DNA from 3 places in the Aquimarina sp. MMG015 genome. Region 1 is predicted to be linked to each of the others. Evidence: riboswitches for the same ligand, from Rfam matches in the RefSeq annotation. Region 1 holds a riboswitch; each other region holds the start of a gene.
What was found. Region 1 has a riboswitch for cobalamin ahead of metE (5-methyltetrahydropteroyltriglutamate--homocysteine S-methyltransferase). Riboswitches for the same ligand answer to the same signal wherever they lie in the genome.
Positions count from the first base shown of each region.

Region 1 (5,262 bases):
CTCTTTAAAGGAAGACCTTCTCTTAATGCTGGTTCATCAATCTGAATTATATTAATCCCATTATCTTCTAAATCCTTTACCTCATCTCTTATCGCTAAAGCTATCTCATTACAAGTTATAGATTCAGGTTGATCATTTCTTACAAAAGACCATTGCAAAATAGTTACAGGCCCTGTAAGCATGCCTTTTACCGGTTTTGAAGTTAATGATTGTGCGAATAAAGTCCAATCTATCGTCATTGGATTTGGTCTCTTTACACTACCATAAATAATAGGAGGTTTTACACAACGAGATCCATAACTCTGGACCCAACCGAATTTAGTAAAAGTAAAACCATCTAGCTTTTCTCCAAAATATTCTACCATATCATTACGCTCAAACTCCCCGTGAACTAAAACATCTAACCCTATTTCTTCTTGCCAACGAATTACTTTTATGATTTCTTCTTTTATGTATTCTTCGTACTGCATTAAAGAAATATTTCCTTTTTTATATTGATATCTCCAACTTCTTACTTTTTTTGTTTGTGGAAACGATCCAATAGTCGTAGTTGGGAAAACAGGTAGGTTTAAATTTTTATGTTGCACTTCTTTACGAAGGTTAAAAGAATTTTTTCTTACTATATCCTGCTTCGAAATTGCTTTGACTTTTTCATCAACCTCTGAATTATGAATTCTTTCTGAACTACTCCTATTCGCATGAGAAATTATGTTTTTTTCTAATTCTTCAAATACTTTATCTTCTTTTTCTAAAAGAGTAACCTCCTTTAAAGTAACTACTTCTTTTAATTTTTGTTTTGCAAAAGATAACCAGTCTTTAACCTCTAAGGATAATTTCTCATTATTTGCTTCTAAATCTAAGTCACATGGTGAATGAAGTAATGAACAAGAAGGTGCTATCAAAATAGTGTTTTCTTCTCTCTTTTCTTTCGCTCTATTTATATATGATAATGACTCTTGATAATTGTTTTTCCATATATTTCTTCCATCTACAACCCCTAATGAAAGATGTATCCGTTCGGGAATACTATCCAATACACTATCTAATTGTTCTGGACACTTGACTAAATCAATATGAATCGCATCAATAAGAAGTTTATTTGCTATTAATTCTAAATTATCTTGGATACTCTCAAAATAGGTTGCTATCATTATTTTTAAATCCGGAAAAGAGCTTTTTAATTTAAGATATGCTTGTTTGTATACTTCTTTCTCTTTTTTGGTTAGATCAAGTGCTAAAAAAGGCTCATCGAATTGTATCCATTCAACCCCTAAAGAAACCAATTTCTTTATTAAATCTATATATACTGGTATTAACTTATCCACTAGATCAATTGTTTCAAAACTTTCTCCTTTTGCTTTTCCTAATAACAGATAAGACACAGGACCAATTAATACTGGTTTTGTTTGTATACCAATTTCTTTTGCTTCATAAAACTCATCAATTACTTTCGTAGAAGACAAGGTAAACTCTTGATTTTTATAAAACTCTGGAACAATATAATGATAGTTAGTATCAAACCATTTTGTCATTTCCATCGCTGTAATATCATAACTATCCTTTTGATATCCTCTAGCCATTGCAAAATACAAGTCTAAATAACTAAGCTTATTAACTAATAGGCTCTGATATCTTTTGGGGATCGCTCCAACCATCAATGACATATCTAAAACTTGATCATAAAATGAAAAATCATTAGACGGTATTAAATCTATACCTGCTTCTTTTTGTAATAACCAATTCTCTTTTCGGATGTTTTTTCCTACCTGTAGTAAATTCTTCCTACTAGTTTTTCCAGACCAATATTGTTCTGAAACTTTTTTTAATTCCCTTTCGCTACCAATACGCGGATAGCCAAGATTGTGTGTAAGCATAACTTTAAACTTTTAAAAATTAATATTAATTTTTAAAGCTCTTTGTATAAATTAGTGTGCTTATAGAAATGAAGAGAATTAAAATAATGCATATAGTTATATCACCAAAAAAAGTTAAAAACCCTTTTAGTGTGCATCAAACTTAACCAAAACTTCAATTCGCGAAAGCATAGTCAATTCAATAATAGGCAGGTCTCCTGACTTATAACATTTTTATCATCCTTCCCATTTTTTATAATAAAACAGTGGATATAAATTGATAAAAACTATATGGTTACTTACAGTTGCGCGACAGCTCGTGATTCTCACACGATTCCCTATTAATTCACAATTAAGCAAAACCTATATTGGTTGATATAAAATTTTATCTAAAGAACTTTAATTCTACATAAAAATACTTTAAATAATCTGATGACACTCCTAAAACAGCATTAAAAGAAGATTATTTAAACATTCTTAATTTAAAATCAATCTTAATTTAGGAATTAATAATTTTAATATCAAAATAATTAAGATTATGGAGAATAACATACGAGGTGGTGACTCACCAGTTCCTTGTCAATTAGAAGCTAATAAAAATTACGCCTGGTGTACCTGTGGTCATAGTGAAAACCAACCTTTTTGTAACGGAGCGCATAAAACAACTGGAGGCACTCCTCCAACTATTTTCACTGTGGAAGAAGCAAAGGAAGCATATTTATGTACCTGTAAATTAACTAGTAACCCACCATATTGCGATGGATCACATAAATAATAGAAAAACCTCTGTTTATTATTGTAACTAGAGAAACAGAGGTTTTTTTTATATTATTTATTTTCTTTTAAAAGATACTTTATTTCCATTTAACTCTAATACCATTGTACTTTCATCTGTATTAAAGTTAATAGTCGCTCCTGCTCTATCTGATTTAAATCCATTCTTCTGATATCCAACTAATGGAAATGTAGGACCATCTTTAGCACTGGCAATCAACGTTGTATTTTCTTTTGTAAAAGTAATTTGAAAAGGGAAGGACTTGCTAATATAAACCCCTAAAAAAACATCCAATTCTTCTGTAGCAAACTCTAATGGTGCATTAAACACTGGAAGTTTATAATCCTGATCATAATAGCTTTTTAATACATTTACAATACAATTATTTGGTGACATTACTACTCCATTACCTATATAAGAAACCACTATTTTTTCCTCTGGCAGGTACATTGTAAGGGATTGGAAACCATCAATACCTCCATTATGACCATAGGCTTGTTTTCCAAAAAAGGTCTCTCCTCCTAGACCGATTCCCATTCCTGTAGATGTATCCATCATAATTTCTAAAGAGGCATTTGATACTAGTTTCCCAGAAAATAAACTATTGTAAAAAATATTAACCTCTGTTGGTGTAGATACTATTGCTCCAGCTCCTATCGGTACGCTCATATCTGTATGTTTTTCTATTTTAACCCACTTATTACCATTCTTAACATAAGAAAGAGCTTCATTGTTACTTGTATCAATATTTTTTCCATAAGCAGTTCTTTTTAGACCTAAAGGTTGTATTATTTTCGACTGCAAAATTTCTGAATATGTTTTACCTTCAATTTCTTCGGCGATGTACGAGAGTAACAAATAATTCGTGTTAGAATATGCTGTCTTTTCTCCAGGTTCAAAACTCCCTTCTTTTTTCAACAATCTATCTATCATCTGTTTTCTAGTATTAGGTACAATCATCCATTTCATAAAATCTTCATCCTCTGTTAAATTAAATAAACCGCTACGATGACGCAACATATGTCCAATTGTTATTTTATCAGCATTAGAAACTTTTGGGAAATAATCACTTAATAAGGTTTCTAAATCCAACTTATTATCTTCTATTAATTGCATGATTATTGTTGCTGTAAAAGTTTTTGTAATAGACCCAATTCTATATATCGTCTCAGAATTTGCCTTTGTTTTATGTGCTAAATCAAGATAACCAATGGAATTTTTATAGATTTCTTTTCCTTGTCTATAAATAGAAATGCTTCCCATACCTTTATCATTAGCATCCAATAATTCAAAAAAACTGTCTAATGTAGATTTATTAAATGTTTGTGCCTGTATGGTCACAATGTTTATCAAAAGAACTGTTATTATTACTTTTCTAATCATATCTATCTTATTTATTTGTTTGAAAAATAACACACGTTAATACCTGATCAAAAAACATTTTGATCTATAATAACATCATGTTTATTAAGTGTTTTTGATATTGATAACCTAGTGAGGTTATACTATTTTTGGTAGGTAAGGTTACTGTTATTTATTCGGATTCTTTACTAATCCAAGTAAATACTATAGAAGCCGCTCTAGAAATTATAAATACACAAAAACCAAAAATTGGAGGAAGTGCGGATACTTTTAATCCTCCTGCAAAAACATCAGAAGATATTTCACTAATTGCCTCCATTTTGTCAAACATACCAACAATACCGATAAGTTGTCCAAGCATACCCCATACTACAGAAAAAAGACCAATCGAATTTAGTAATTGAATATTCTTATTAAGTCCTACATGATTTTTACGAATCGAAATGATTGCTTTAACAATTAAAAAAAATACTAGTAATAACATTATTAAAATTGGAAACATAAAAAACATCCCTCCTTCCTCTAAACGTTGGAAAAATTGAAAAAAAAGAATTGGATTTTGTGATTGAATAATGGATAATGATATCATAGTGTATATTTTTTTAAATTAAACATACTCAAAACTAGTATCTAAATTCTCTGAAATATTTTTTTTGCGCTTGTTTACCAAATTTGTTGTGTTTTTAACATAATCAATACTTACTAGAGAAACATCCATTTTTATTATGTTATAACGGTCATTAAAATGGTTATTCGCCCAAAAATACATTATGAAAAGTAAAAAATACTGATATTGTACTCCAATATGATCTCTAAAGATACAATTCTTAAAAAAATTGCTTCCATATTACTACACGTTATTTTCTGGGTGGTAGTATTGTTTTCCTATACCTATTTTTTTGGTTACAACACTGATGATATCAGTTATGTTTTCTCCTTTTCTCTATTTCTAATGCCAGTAACAATAGGAACTACATATGCTGTAACAGACATCTTAATACCTAAATATTTAATTAATGAAAAATATATTCTATTTATAATTTATTGTATTTATACAATTATCATTTCTACCTTTTTTATAGTAATTTCCTTTTTTTATGGATTGATTTTTTTATCATCACTAAAATATGAAGGAATGGCACCTATGACCAGAAGTCCTTTTTTCCTATTTATTGCAGTCTATTTTGTTGTTTTTATAGCAAGTGCATTAAATCTAGCGCAACATAACTATAAGTCCAGAACAGCTAATCAAGAACTTAAAAACAGAATTCT
Region 1 covers NZ_JAGJEB010000010.1:54,314-59,575, forward strand. The annotation lists gene metE (5-methyltetrahydropteroyltriglutamate--homocysteine S-methyltransferase) at 1-1,874, opposite strand, end outside; cobalamin riboswitch at 2,044-2,235, opposite strand; gene J8L88_RS17880 (CDGSH iron-sulfur domain-containing protein) at 2,392-2,628, shown strand; gene J8L88_RS17885 (serine hydrolase) at 2,686-4,011, opposite strand; gene J8L88_RS17890 (MotA/TolQ/ExbB proton channel family protein) at 4,163-4,579, opposite strand; gene J8L88_RS17895 (sensor histidine kinase) at 4,796-5,262, shown strand, end outside.

Region 2 (5,262 bases), on a different contig from region 1:
TTCGGATTAGTTCGATACCCAAATGAACCAACACAAGTTTTTGGATACGTTCGTTATGTATTACCCGAAACAGATGCTGAAGCTAAAGGAATAAAAAGAGGAGATATCTTTAATACTATCGATGGAACTCAAATCACAGATTCAAATACAACCACCTTACTATCTCCTGAGTCATACACTATTGGTTTAGCAACTTTTGATGGAACTAACATTACACCAACAGGAGAATCTGTTTCTCTAACAAAAACGCAGTATACAGAAAACCCAGTTTTTTTAGCTAAAACTTTAAATGTGGGAGGAAACCCTGTTGGATATCTAATGTATAATGGGTTTAGATCTAATTTTGAAGCAGAACTTAATAATGCTTTTGGTCAATTTAAATCTGATGGTGTTACTGATTTTATATTAGATCTACGATATAATGGTGGAGGTGATACAGAAACCACTAAGGACTTAGCTAGTATGATTACAGGACAATTTAATGGCGAAGTTTTTACTACAGAAGAGTGGAATTCTGATAGACAACCACAATTTGGGGACACCAATCGTTTTGACAATCAGATAAGAAATGGAGATGGAATCAATAGTCTTAACCTTAGTAGAGTATACATCCTAACCACGAATAGATCGGCTTCTGCGAGTGAACTAATAATAAATGGTTTAGACCCTTATATTACAGTAACTCAAATAGGAGATGTAACTAGAGGTAAGTTCCAAGCATCAACTACCATTTATGATTCTGATAATTATTTTAGATCCGGAACAAATCTGAATCTTGGTCATACTTATGCGATGCAACCTTTGATTTTAAAAACTATCAACTCCGTTGGTTTTACGGATTATTTTAATGGATTTACTCCCGAAATAAGTAATCCAGAGGACTATAGTAACCTGGGAGTACTTGGAGATCCTGATGAACCACTTCTTAATGCTGCTATTAACGCTATCTTGGGTAATCGAAGCAACATACAGAACAAAAATATTGAGTTTAGCGAATTGGGAGACAGTAATATGCATCAACCTGACTACGAAAGAATGTATAAAACCTTTGATAAGTAAAGATTAAAACAAACCAAATACTAACAAAAAAGTTCCCAGGCGTTTATGTCTGGGAACTTTTTTATATTTAAAAATGCAAGTTTTAAAACTTCAGGTTAAATCCAATTCGAGCATTTCTACCTCTCGTACTAAAACCAAATATCTCTTGATACTCTTCATTAGTAACATTATTCATAGCTGCATAAATACTAAGATTATCCATTAATTGATGACTTATATAGAAATCTAAAATTCCGTAACCATCTAACTCTACCGGATCTGAAGCAAAAGTCACTGGATTAAAAAAAGTATCATTTCTTTTACTATTCATTTGATAACTTACCGATGTAAATGTTTTAGAGCTTAATTGATATCCAATAGTCGCTTGTATAGTATTCTCAGGAATACGAATATTATTTTCTAACTTATCAATATTAGTATACGTAAAATTAGCATTAATAGATAATTTATCTTCTAAGAACTGTGCGTTTGCCTCGACCTCTACACCATTTACTTCAATATCTTCGGTAGAATTCAAATTCACAAAAGTGGTAGGATCAAAAGTGATAAAATTTTCAGATGTTCTATCAAAATACACAACACTTATCGTTGCCTTTTTCTGATGAGAAAATTCAATTCCGGCCTCTATAGTAGTGCTTTCCTCTGGTTCTAAATCAGGATTTCCACTAAAAAAAGCTGTATCATACAACTGAAATAACGATGGTGTAATATAAGCTGTACTATAAGAAGCTAACCCTTTTACATAATTTCCTCCAAAAGTATATGTATAAGAAGGGTTGATACTATACACCATATGATTTCCATAGGCACTATGGATATTTAAACGTGCTCCGGCATTAATATTAAGACCAAATTTAGAAGCATATACCAAATTTACATATGGATCAATAATATCAAAATCAGCTTCATTATCATTGATTGTCTGTTCAAAATCATCACTTCCAAATGGAATACTAAAAAGATTAAAATCACTATAAGAACCATTAGCACCTATTACAGTATATAATGTATTATTAAAGTTATATTTATTATAAGCATCAAAAGTATATATCTTACCTTCATATTTAGAAGGAAAACTAGAGTTAAACTCTCTTTCTACCAATGCATAACTATCTACAAAAGTAAAACTTCCATTTGGGTATTTAGCTTCCCAAAAGCTACCACCTCTTAATTGCCTACTATTAAACTGATTATTAGCATCAAATCCTGCTCCTCCATCAAAATCTGTTTTATACTGATCTAAGTTTCCAAAAAAGTGAAACTTAAAATTCTTACTCCATTGATAACCAACTTTTGCATACACATTAAATTTATTATAAGCGTCACTATCAAAAGTATTTCCGCTAGTAGATTCAAGAGGATCTTCTGCAGCTGATAAACCATCAGTAGATTGATGAGAAAGACTACCTAAATAACTTACTTTACCAATCGTTCCATTGATTGAAGCAAAGTTTACAAATTCGTTTATATCATAATCTTGATCATCTTGTGATTGGTTTGTACCGATACTAGAAGAAAATTGTGCAGCAATAGCATCTTTACTTTCCGACTTTGTAGTAATATTAATTACTGCAGCCGCCGCCCCGGATCCATATAAGGTACTAGAAGCTCCTTTTAAAATTTCTATAGACTCAATTTGACTTGTTGATAATAATCTTAAATCAAAGTCTCCCGCAGATGTAGTAGGATCACTTACCGTAACACCATCAATTCTAATCACAACTTGACGATTTCGTCCACCACGAACATACACTCCTAATGGTTCTCCTGCTGCGTTATTACTTCCATTAACAAAAACTCCTGCTACTCTGTTTAATACCGTAGCAACTGATTGACCTTGGCTGCGCTCAAGTTCCTCTGAGCTAATTTTAGTAATTACCTTACCGCTTTGTTCTCTCTTTAATTTAAATTTCGAATCAGAAATTACCACTTCATCTAATTCGTTTACCTTTTCTTCTTGGTTTACTTCTTGCGCTGAAATAACCTGAGCTCCTAACATAATTAGCGTAGCCCCAAAAAACACTTTTTTGTTCATTTCCTAAATGACTTAATTTTACAATTACCGGAAAAAAGTATGCAGTTTACCCATACCTAAACTTCTATCCCGAAAGTTTGACATATCGAATTTAGGCAGGTCTCCTGGCTTACGTCTTATTGTTTACCTTCCCATTCCGAAAATGTCGAAACAGTGGTTATAAAGAAATAACAATAAGCGCCTACTACGTTACTGAAATAACAATCAGTCTCGATTTGGCAAAGTTTACAGTTGCGGGAACAGCTCAGGATTCATTCATTATAGATTTATAATTTATTCACCTGATTCCCTTTTAATTCTTAACACTTGAAAGTGTCTTAAAACCAAAATTCTGCGCGAATGTATCATATTTCTTCGAAAATGTGTTCTCTTTAATAAATAAATTAGTAATACTAGTATATTTACACTCTTAAAAACCACAAATGTTGTATTACGTAACAGGAGGAGAACGCTCAGGCAAAAGTAGTTATGCCCAAAATCTCGCATTAGAACTCTCGGATAATCCCACATATTTAGCGACTTCTAGAATTTGGGATGGAAACCATAGAGCACGTATTGATAGACATATTGCTGATCGGGATGAAAGATGGGATTCTATTGAAGAAGAAAAAGAATTATCAAAAGTTATCAAAAATAATACAACAGTGGTTATTGATTGCGTAACTCTATGGCTTACTAATTTCTTTGTTGATACTAAAAATGACATTGAACTTTCTTTATCACAAGCAAAAGGAGAGTTTGATAAACTTTTAAAAATTAACGCTACCATTATCATAATATCCAATGAAATTGGAATGGGAGTCCACGCCTCGACAGAGATTGGTAGAAAATTTACAGAGTTACAAGGTTGGATGAATCAACATATAGCAGAACACGCTGATCAAGCAATACTAATGGTATCAGGAATACCTGTAAAAATAAAATAAATGAATTTCGAAATTTCTCCATTAGATAAGTCTTTAGAAAACGCAATACAACATAAAATTAATCTAAAAACTAAACCCGTTGGGTCCTTAGGCAAGCTTGAAAAAATAGCATTGCAAATAGGATTAATACAGCATAAAACAAATCCACAATTAAAACATCCAACAATTCTTGTTTTTGTTGGAGATCACGGAATCGCAGAAAAAGGTGAGGTAAATCCTTACCCGCAAATAGTTACGAAGCAAATGGTGTATAATTTTCTTAATGGTGGTGCAGCGATCAATTCATTTTGCATCCAAAATAAGATACATCTAGAAATTATTGATGCAGGAGTAAATCATGATTTTGATAATGTTCCGGGGCTAATTGATGCCAAAATAGCGTATGGAACTAAAAACTATGAAATAGAACCAGCAATGACAATAGATCAATGTAATAATGCTATTGCTAAAGCGTCTCGTATCGTTTTGAACACATTTCAAAACGGGTGTAATGTAATAGGTTTTGGTGAGATGGGAATTGGTAATTCTTCTGCAGCTGCATTATTGATGTCTCATTTTACAAAGATCCCAATTATGGAGTGTGTCGGTGCAGGAACTGGAGTTCAAGGAGACGCTATTAAAACAAAAAAAAGGATTTTAAAAACTGTTTTTGAAAAGCACAATCCCAATTCTCCTATAGAAGCACTCACTACTTTTGGAGGTTTCGAAATTGCCATGATTACTGGAGCAATACTTAAAGCTGCAGAATTGAAAATGACCATTCTTATAGATGGTTTTATCGTAACTGCTGCCCTATTGGCCGCTAATGCAATTAATAAAAACGTATTGGACTATTGTATTTTTGCACATTCATCCGAGGAACAAGGGCATCAAAAAATATTAAACTTTCTAGAAAAAACACCTTTATTAAATCTAGGAATGCGATTAGGCGAAGGTACTGGTGCAGCGGTTGCATACCCCATTTTAGAATCTGCGGTATCATTCCTAAATAATATGGCTAGTTTTGAAGAAGCAGAAGTTACTACAAACGAATAAAACCTACTTCTAAATGAAAAAAGGAGTCTTATCCATATTGATCGCTACAATTGGTTTTTTCTTTACATATAAATATCATACGTTAATGTATGAAATACAAAATAGTCTTATCACTGGAAAGGAAATAAATTTCCTTTTTATTAATGATCTAGCATCATTTAGAAAATTATTTAAAATAGTTATCATAAGCATCTCATTATTAAGTTT
Region 2 covers NZ_JAGJEB010000014.1:16,283-21,544, forward strand. The annotation lists gene J8L88_RS20530 (S41 family peptidase) at 1-1,059, shown strand, start outside; gene J8L88_RS20535 (TonB-dependent siderophore receptor) at 1,142-3,094, opposite strand; cobalamin riboswitch at 3,171-3,437, opposite strand; gene J8L88_RS20540 (bifunctional adenosylcobinamide kinase/adenosylcobinamide-phosphate guanylyltransferase) at 3,517-4,020, shown strand; gene cobT (nicotinate-nucleotide--dimethylbenzimidazole phosphoribosyltransferase) at 4,021-5,055, shown strand; gene J8L88_RS20550 (hypothetical protein) at 5,069-5,262, shown strand, end outside.
Region 2: another riboswitch for cobalamin. It lies ahead of J8L88_RS20535 (TonB-dependent siderophore receptor); the one in region 1 lies ahead of metE (5-methyltetrahydropteroyltriglutamate--homocysteine S-methyltransferase).

Region 3 (5,262 bases), on a different contig from region 1:
CTGCTTCTCTTCGCGTACCATGTCCACATAATAAAATTCCTTCTTTCATTTACTATTAGTTTTTAGATTAAATAGGTGTTGCGCCGATAATAAAAACTACTGGCATTTGTATCGTAGCTTTAGCTACTTTTTCTTCTATATTTCCTAGGTTGCCAGTAACAATCACTTGTTGTTTTCTTGATGCGTTTGAGATTGCATTTACAGGAATCGTATCATCTTTACATACTTCTAATAGTTTAGGAACAATTCTATGCAAGCTCTTTAATCCCATATAAATAGAAATCGTATTTCCTGCTTTTAGCATATGTGCAATTCCATTTAACTGCTCAAATGAATAATCAGCAGTATGCGCAGTACATATTAACATGGCATTAGATTGGTTACGTTCGGTAATAGGAATATTACAAATATTAGCTGCCGCCAAGGCTGCCGAAATTCCTGGTACAACTGTAAAAGGCAACTGATGTTTCTTTAAAAAACGAGCTTCTTCTGCCGCTCTGCCATAAACGTAAGGATCTCCAGACTTTAATCTAACAACTTTTTCTCCCTGCTCGCAATGGCTTTTCATCAATCTATTGATCTTATTTTGTCGGGTTTCTTGATCTTCTGAATCACCAAATTTTCTACCCACATACATCCGCTTAGCTTTCGTATTCACATCTAATATTTCATCAGAAATTAAATTATCATGTAAAATAACCTCTGCTTTTTCAATAGCTTCAAGAGCTTTTAAGGTTAATAAATTTTTATTCCCAGGTCCAGCTCCAATAATATTAATTTCAGGTAAATGTTGTTTTGTAAAAATCCATTCTGGATTTGAAAATTGATACTCAAAATTAAGTAGTGATTTTGATTTTGAATTATCAATTATTTTAAAATTTTCTTTTGTTGTAGTTTCGAAAACTGGTGCCGGCAAGTTTAATTTAATAGCTGCATTTTCGTAAAATTCTTTTCGTTTTGGATGTATATCTGCGCAACCATTAATAATCTCACCAAAACATTTTTTTTCCAAAACTGCCTCGATTAGATCTATAGCATCTTTTTGATGAATAAGATTTACAGGTACATTAGGAGTTTTTAATTGTTTTTTATTTGCTAGAAATCTTCCTGGATGACGTTGTGGTCCAATTAGTCCTGCTAATCTCAAAACAGTTACATTATCACCAAAATGCTGTTGCAATAATTGTTCTGCTTTTATTAACGCCCTACCAGATGCTTTTTCTGGAACGCAATCTTCAGTTTCATCTATGAGACTATTACTATTTTGATATACTGACGTGGAGCTTACAAAAATAACTTTTGTAGAGGCAGGCGTATGTTTTATAATCTGTTTGATCTGAAACGGGTGTATCGTTTCTATATCATCGATCCGTTTTGGAGGGAAATTGATAATAAGTGTCGATGTTTCATCTATAAAAGATTCCCAATCTCCTATAATGTTATCAGATTCAATTTTTATTCTACTTGTTAGAAATGAATGCTTACATAATGATTTCAATGCATCTAATTCAGCCGTGCTTCCGTGAATTGAATATCCATTTTTTTGAAGTTTCAACGCAAGTGGTAATCCTAACCAACCCAATCCTAATATAGAGATATGCCTATTCATGCCTATATTGAAACTAGACTTGTATTCTGTAATTGAATTTTTATACAATACTCCCAAGCTTTATTTTGAGCAGAATCAAATTCAATTTTCCCTAAAATTTCTCCAAATTTATTCTTGAAACGGATACCAGTTTGTTCTGTTCCTTTTTGATGGAAATATTCTGTATTAGAAATTTTTGATTGTTGTAATTCCTTATTTTCTTTGGGAACGGCAGCAATAGTTAGTGCAATACTCTCAGTTTTGGTATGCAATTCTAGTGTGTGTGGCTTTGAGTACTCTACTGCATCTATTTCTTCAAACGAAATAGGGTTTTTATCATCTATATATAGGAGTACGCCTTTTGGGTTTTCTAACAGATACAAAAATAATGGATATAAATATTGATCTGAACTAAACCCTTTGGTAATATAACATTCACCTAATTCCGTGTCATCTTTTAACTCAAAAGGTTTTGGTTTAATAGGAGTTCTTTCATTACTTGAAGCTTGTTGTTCCCAACCTTTTTGATACAATAACTCCTCTTCGACAGGGTTTTCGTTATTGAGATGTCTTTTTACAATAGGAATTATTTTTTCTGCAGTTAATTCTTTATACCAAAACTCTCCAGGATGTACAATACAGGTGGGTGCATCTTCACACCTTCCATTACATCTGGTTTTAATTGTATGTGTAGTATCCCAAAGTTCGTTATTACGTAAATAAGCTCTTGCAGCTCTTATAACTTGTTCTGATCCTGCTTTTTGACAAGAACCTCCATCACAAAAGAAAAAAGTATCTTTTGTATTTGCTATGTTTTTTCCCATTCTTATTATTATGGGGGAAAGTAGGGTAAGAAGCCACAAAATAGCCATCTAACACTTAAACTTTTATTCCCGAAAGTTAATATTATGTTTTGCTTTAGGCAGGTATTCTGACTCACTCTACTTTTAACGCCTTCCCATTTTTTTTAAAACAGTGACTACTATGTTAAAAGCTTTTTGCAGAGCTTACAGCTGCGGGAACAGTTTTGGATTCTCACCAAATTCCCTTTTAATTCTATATTCTTTTAAAAGAAAAGAATAAGAAACCAAAAGCGACACAAATGTATTGTTAATTTTTGATTTAATAGTAAATAGTTTCTAAAATGACTTTTGTTCTTTCTAGAGGAGAGGATTTAGGCAATATTATGATTTCGAATCCTTTATTTTTATAAAGCTTTAACAGGGATTTTTCTAATCTTAAACAATATTCAAATTCCTGTAATCGTTGTCCATCTTTACAATAAATCTCAAACCATGTTGGCGTAAAAAAAACAATTTTATGATATGTTTCTTGATAAGGAAAGTCTGTTAGGTAGTCTGGAATCACCTTATCTTCTACCGTTAAATAAGCTTCTAGATCTAACAAGGATCTATCACAAATTAGCGTATTAGTGTTCAATAATTCTTGATTTGTACGCCTAAACACAAGTTCAGTAAATCGATTAATATCCCCCCAAGGTGTTCCTTTTTTGTTGTTTTTTTGTTCATCAATAATTACTTTTCTGGAAACCTCATCCATACACGGTATGGTGTTTTTTAGATTGTTTATTAATGTTGTTTTACCTGTCCCAGGAGCCCCGGTAATAATATGTTTTTTTTGAAAATTATGCATATTGGAATACTAATAACACACCTACTATTAATAAACAAAATACAATACTTACCCCATAATTTACTTTACTTACTCTTTTAATTTCCTCGTGTTTAATTTCGCGATTATTAACACCTATAAAAGGTTTCTTAACCAATTTTCCATGATAATAATTTGGTCCTCCGAATTGGCAATTTAAAACATATGCTAGAGCAGCCTCTGGATAGCCCGCATTAGGACTACTATGCTTCTTTCCTTCTCTAAACAAAAAAGAAAGTCCGCTTAACTTATTTTGAACAACTAATATTAACAGTGCAGTAATTCGAGCAGGAATATAATTAGCAACATCGTCTAATTTTGCGGCAAACTTACCAAACTGTATATAACGATCACTTTTATACCCGATCATAGAGTCTAAAGTATTGATCATTTTATACCCCATTGCTCCAGGAACACCTAAAATCAAAAAATAAAATAAGGGTGCAATAACGCCGTCACTTAAGTTTTCAGACATGGTTTCAAAAGTAGCAACTCTAATTTGTTGCTCATTTAAATTATCAGTTTCTCGTCCCACAATCCAAGACAAACGTTTGCGTCCTGATTCTAGCCCTTGATTTTTCAAAGTATTAAATACTGCATATCCTTCTTTTATCAATGTTTTGTTGGCCAAGCAATAAAACAGCATAAGTATTGAAAAAGCAAGTGCCAAAATTTTAAAACCATACGTGTTTAACGATCTAATAATTAGAAAAGGTATCGTAAAAGAAAGCCCTACTAATACAATCGTTAATAAGGCACCTTTTAAGAATTTATATGAACCTTTATTTAGCCATTTTTCTCCAAGAGCAATACTATTTCCATAGCCCACAATAAGATGCGGCAATTTTCTAGGGTCTCCCAATACTGCATCTAAACCAAAAGCAAAAACTACTATGTACATTTGGTTTACATCCATTCCTTCAACGCTTGAATCAATATCTTATTAGCTTCTTTACTTTGTGTAGAAAGTCTAATATATTCTCCTGTTAACCCTTTAAAATTTGTCGCATCTCTAATCAGGATTTGATGTTTTACGATTAAATATTCTTTTAGCTCCATTGCAGATTTCTGCAACAATTCAACTAAAAAATAAGAGGTGTTGCTTTCACAAACCTTCATTCCATCTAATTGCTCAAGTTGTTCCTTAAAAATGATTGTTTCTTCTATTAATTCAGCAGCCTCAAATTGAAATGCTTCATAATTTTTGAAAATATATTCTCCTGCTTTTATCGCTAATGAATTAACACTCCAAGGCATTTTTAAAGTTAATAGCTTTTTGATGATTAAAGTGTTTGAAACGATATATCCTAAACGCAATCCCGGAATTGTAAATGTTTTGGTTAATGAACGAACAACAATTAAATTCCTGTAGTTTTTTGTTAATGAAATGATGGATTCAACACTGTTGGTAAACTCTATGTACGCCTCATCAATAACAAATGTAGTCTCTGGTTTTTGTTTAAAAAGAAACTCTAAATCATTTTTAGAGAAAATAGCTCCATTAGGATTGTTAGGATTACATATAAACACTAAATCGGCATCAGTATCTTTTATTTCGGTTCTAGAAACTAACAGATAATCTAGCTGAAAATTTTTACAAGCGTCCTCATATTCCGAAAAAGTAGGGGCCACAATAGTTGCTTTTTTATTAGAAAACAATTGCGCTATAAGATAGAACGCTTCTGTCGCACCATTGGTAAATAAGAACTGTTCACTAGGGAGTTGAAATTTATGAGCCGCCAGTTTATTTAACTCACTTGCCGCGGGTGAAGGATAATTTTGAATTAGAGAAACATTCTTTGAAATATGCGCCAATAATGTTTTAGGGCACCCTTTGTAATACACATTTGAACTAAAGTTATGCGTAATTTTTCCTTCGATTAAATGAAGATCATCACCATGTCCGTTTAACATTCTTGTAAACTATTTTTTAAGATGGTTGACATTTCTAAATTTTCATCTATCCAATCTGCTAATTTATCAAATTGTGCTGCCTTAAACGC
Region 3 covers NZ_JAGJEB010000003.1:266,387-271,648, forward strand. The annotation lists gene J8L88_RS07870 (sirohydrochlorin chelatase) at 1-49, opposite strand, end outside; gene cobA (uroporphyrinogen-III C-methyltransferase) at 68-1,609, opposite strand; gene J8L88_RS07880 (ferredoxin) at 1,612-2,412, opposite strand; cobalamin riboswitch at 2,492-2,695, opposite strand; gene J8L88_RS07885 (AAA family ATPase) at 2,711-3,241, opposite strand; gene cbiB (adenosylcobinamide-phosphate synthase CbiB) at 3,234-4,175, opposite strand; gene J8L88_RS07895 (histidinol-phosphate transaminase) at 4,166-5,173, opposite strand; gene J8L88_RS07900 (cobyric acid synthase) at 5,167-5,262, opposite strand, start outside.
Region 3: another riboswitch for cobalamin. It lies ahead of J8L88_RS07880 (ferredoxin); the one in region 1 lies ahead of metE (5-methyltetrahydropteroyltriglutamate--homocysteine S-methyltransferase).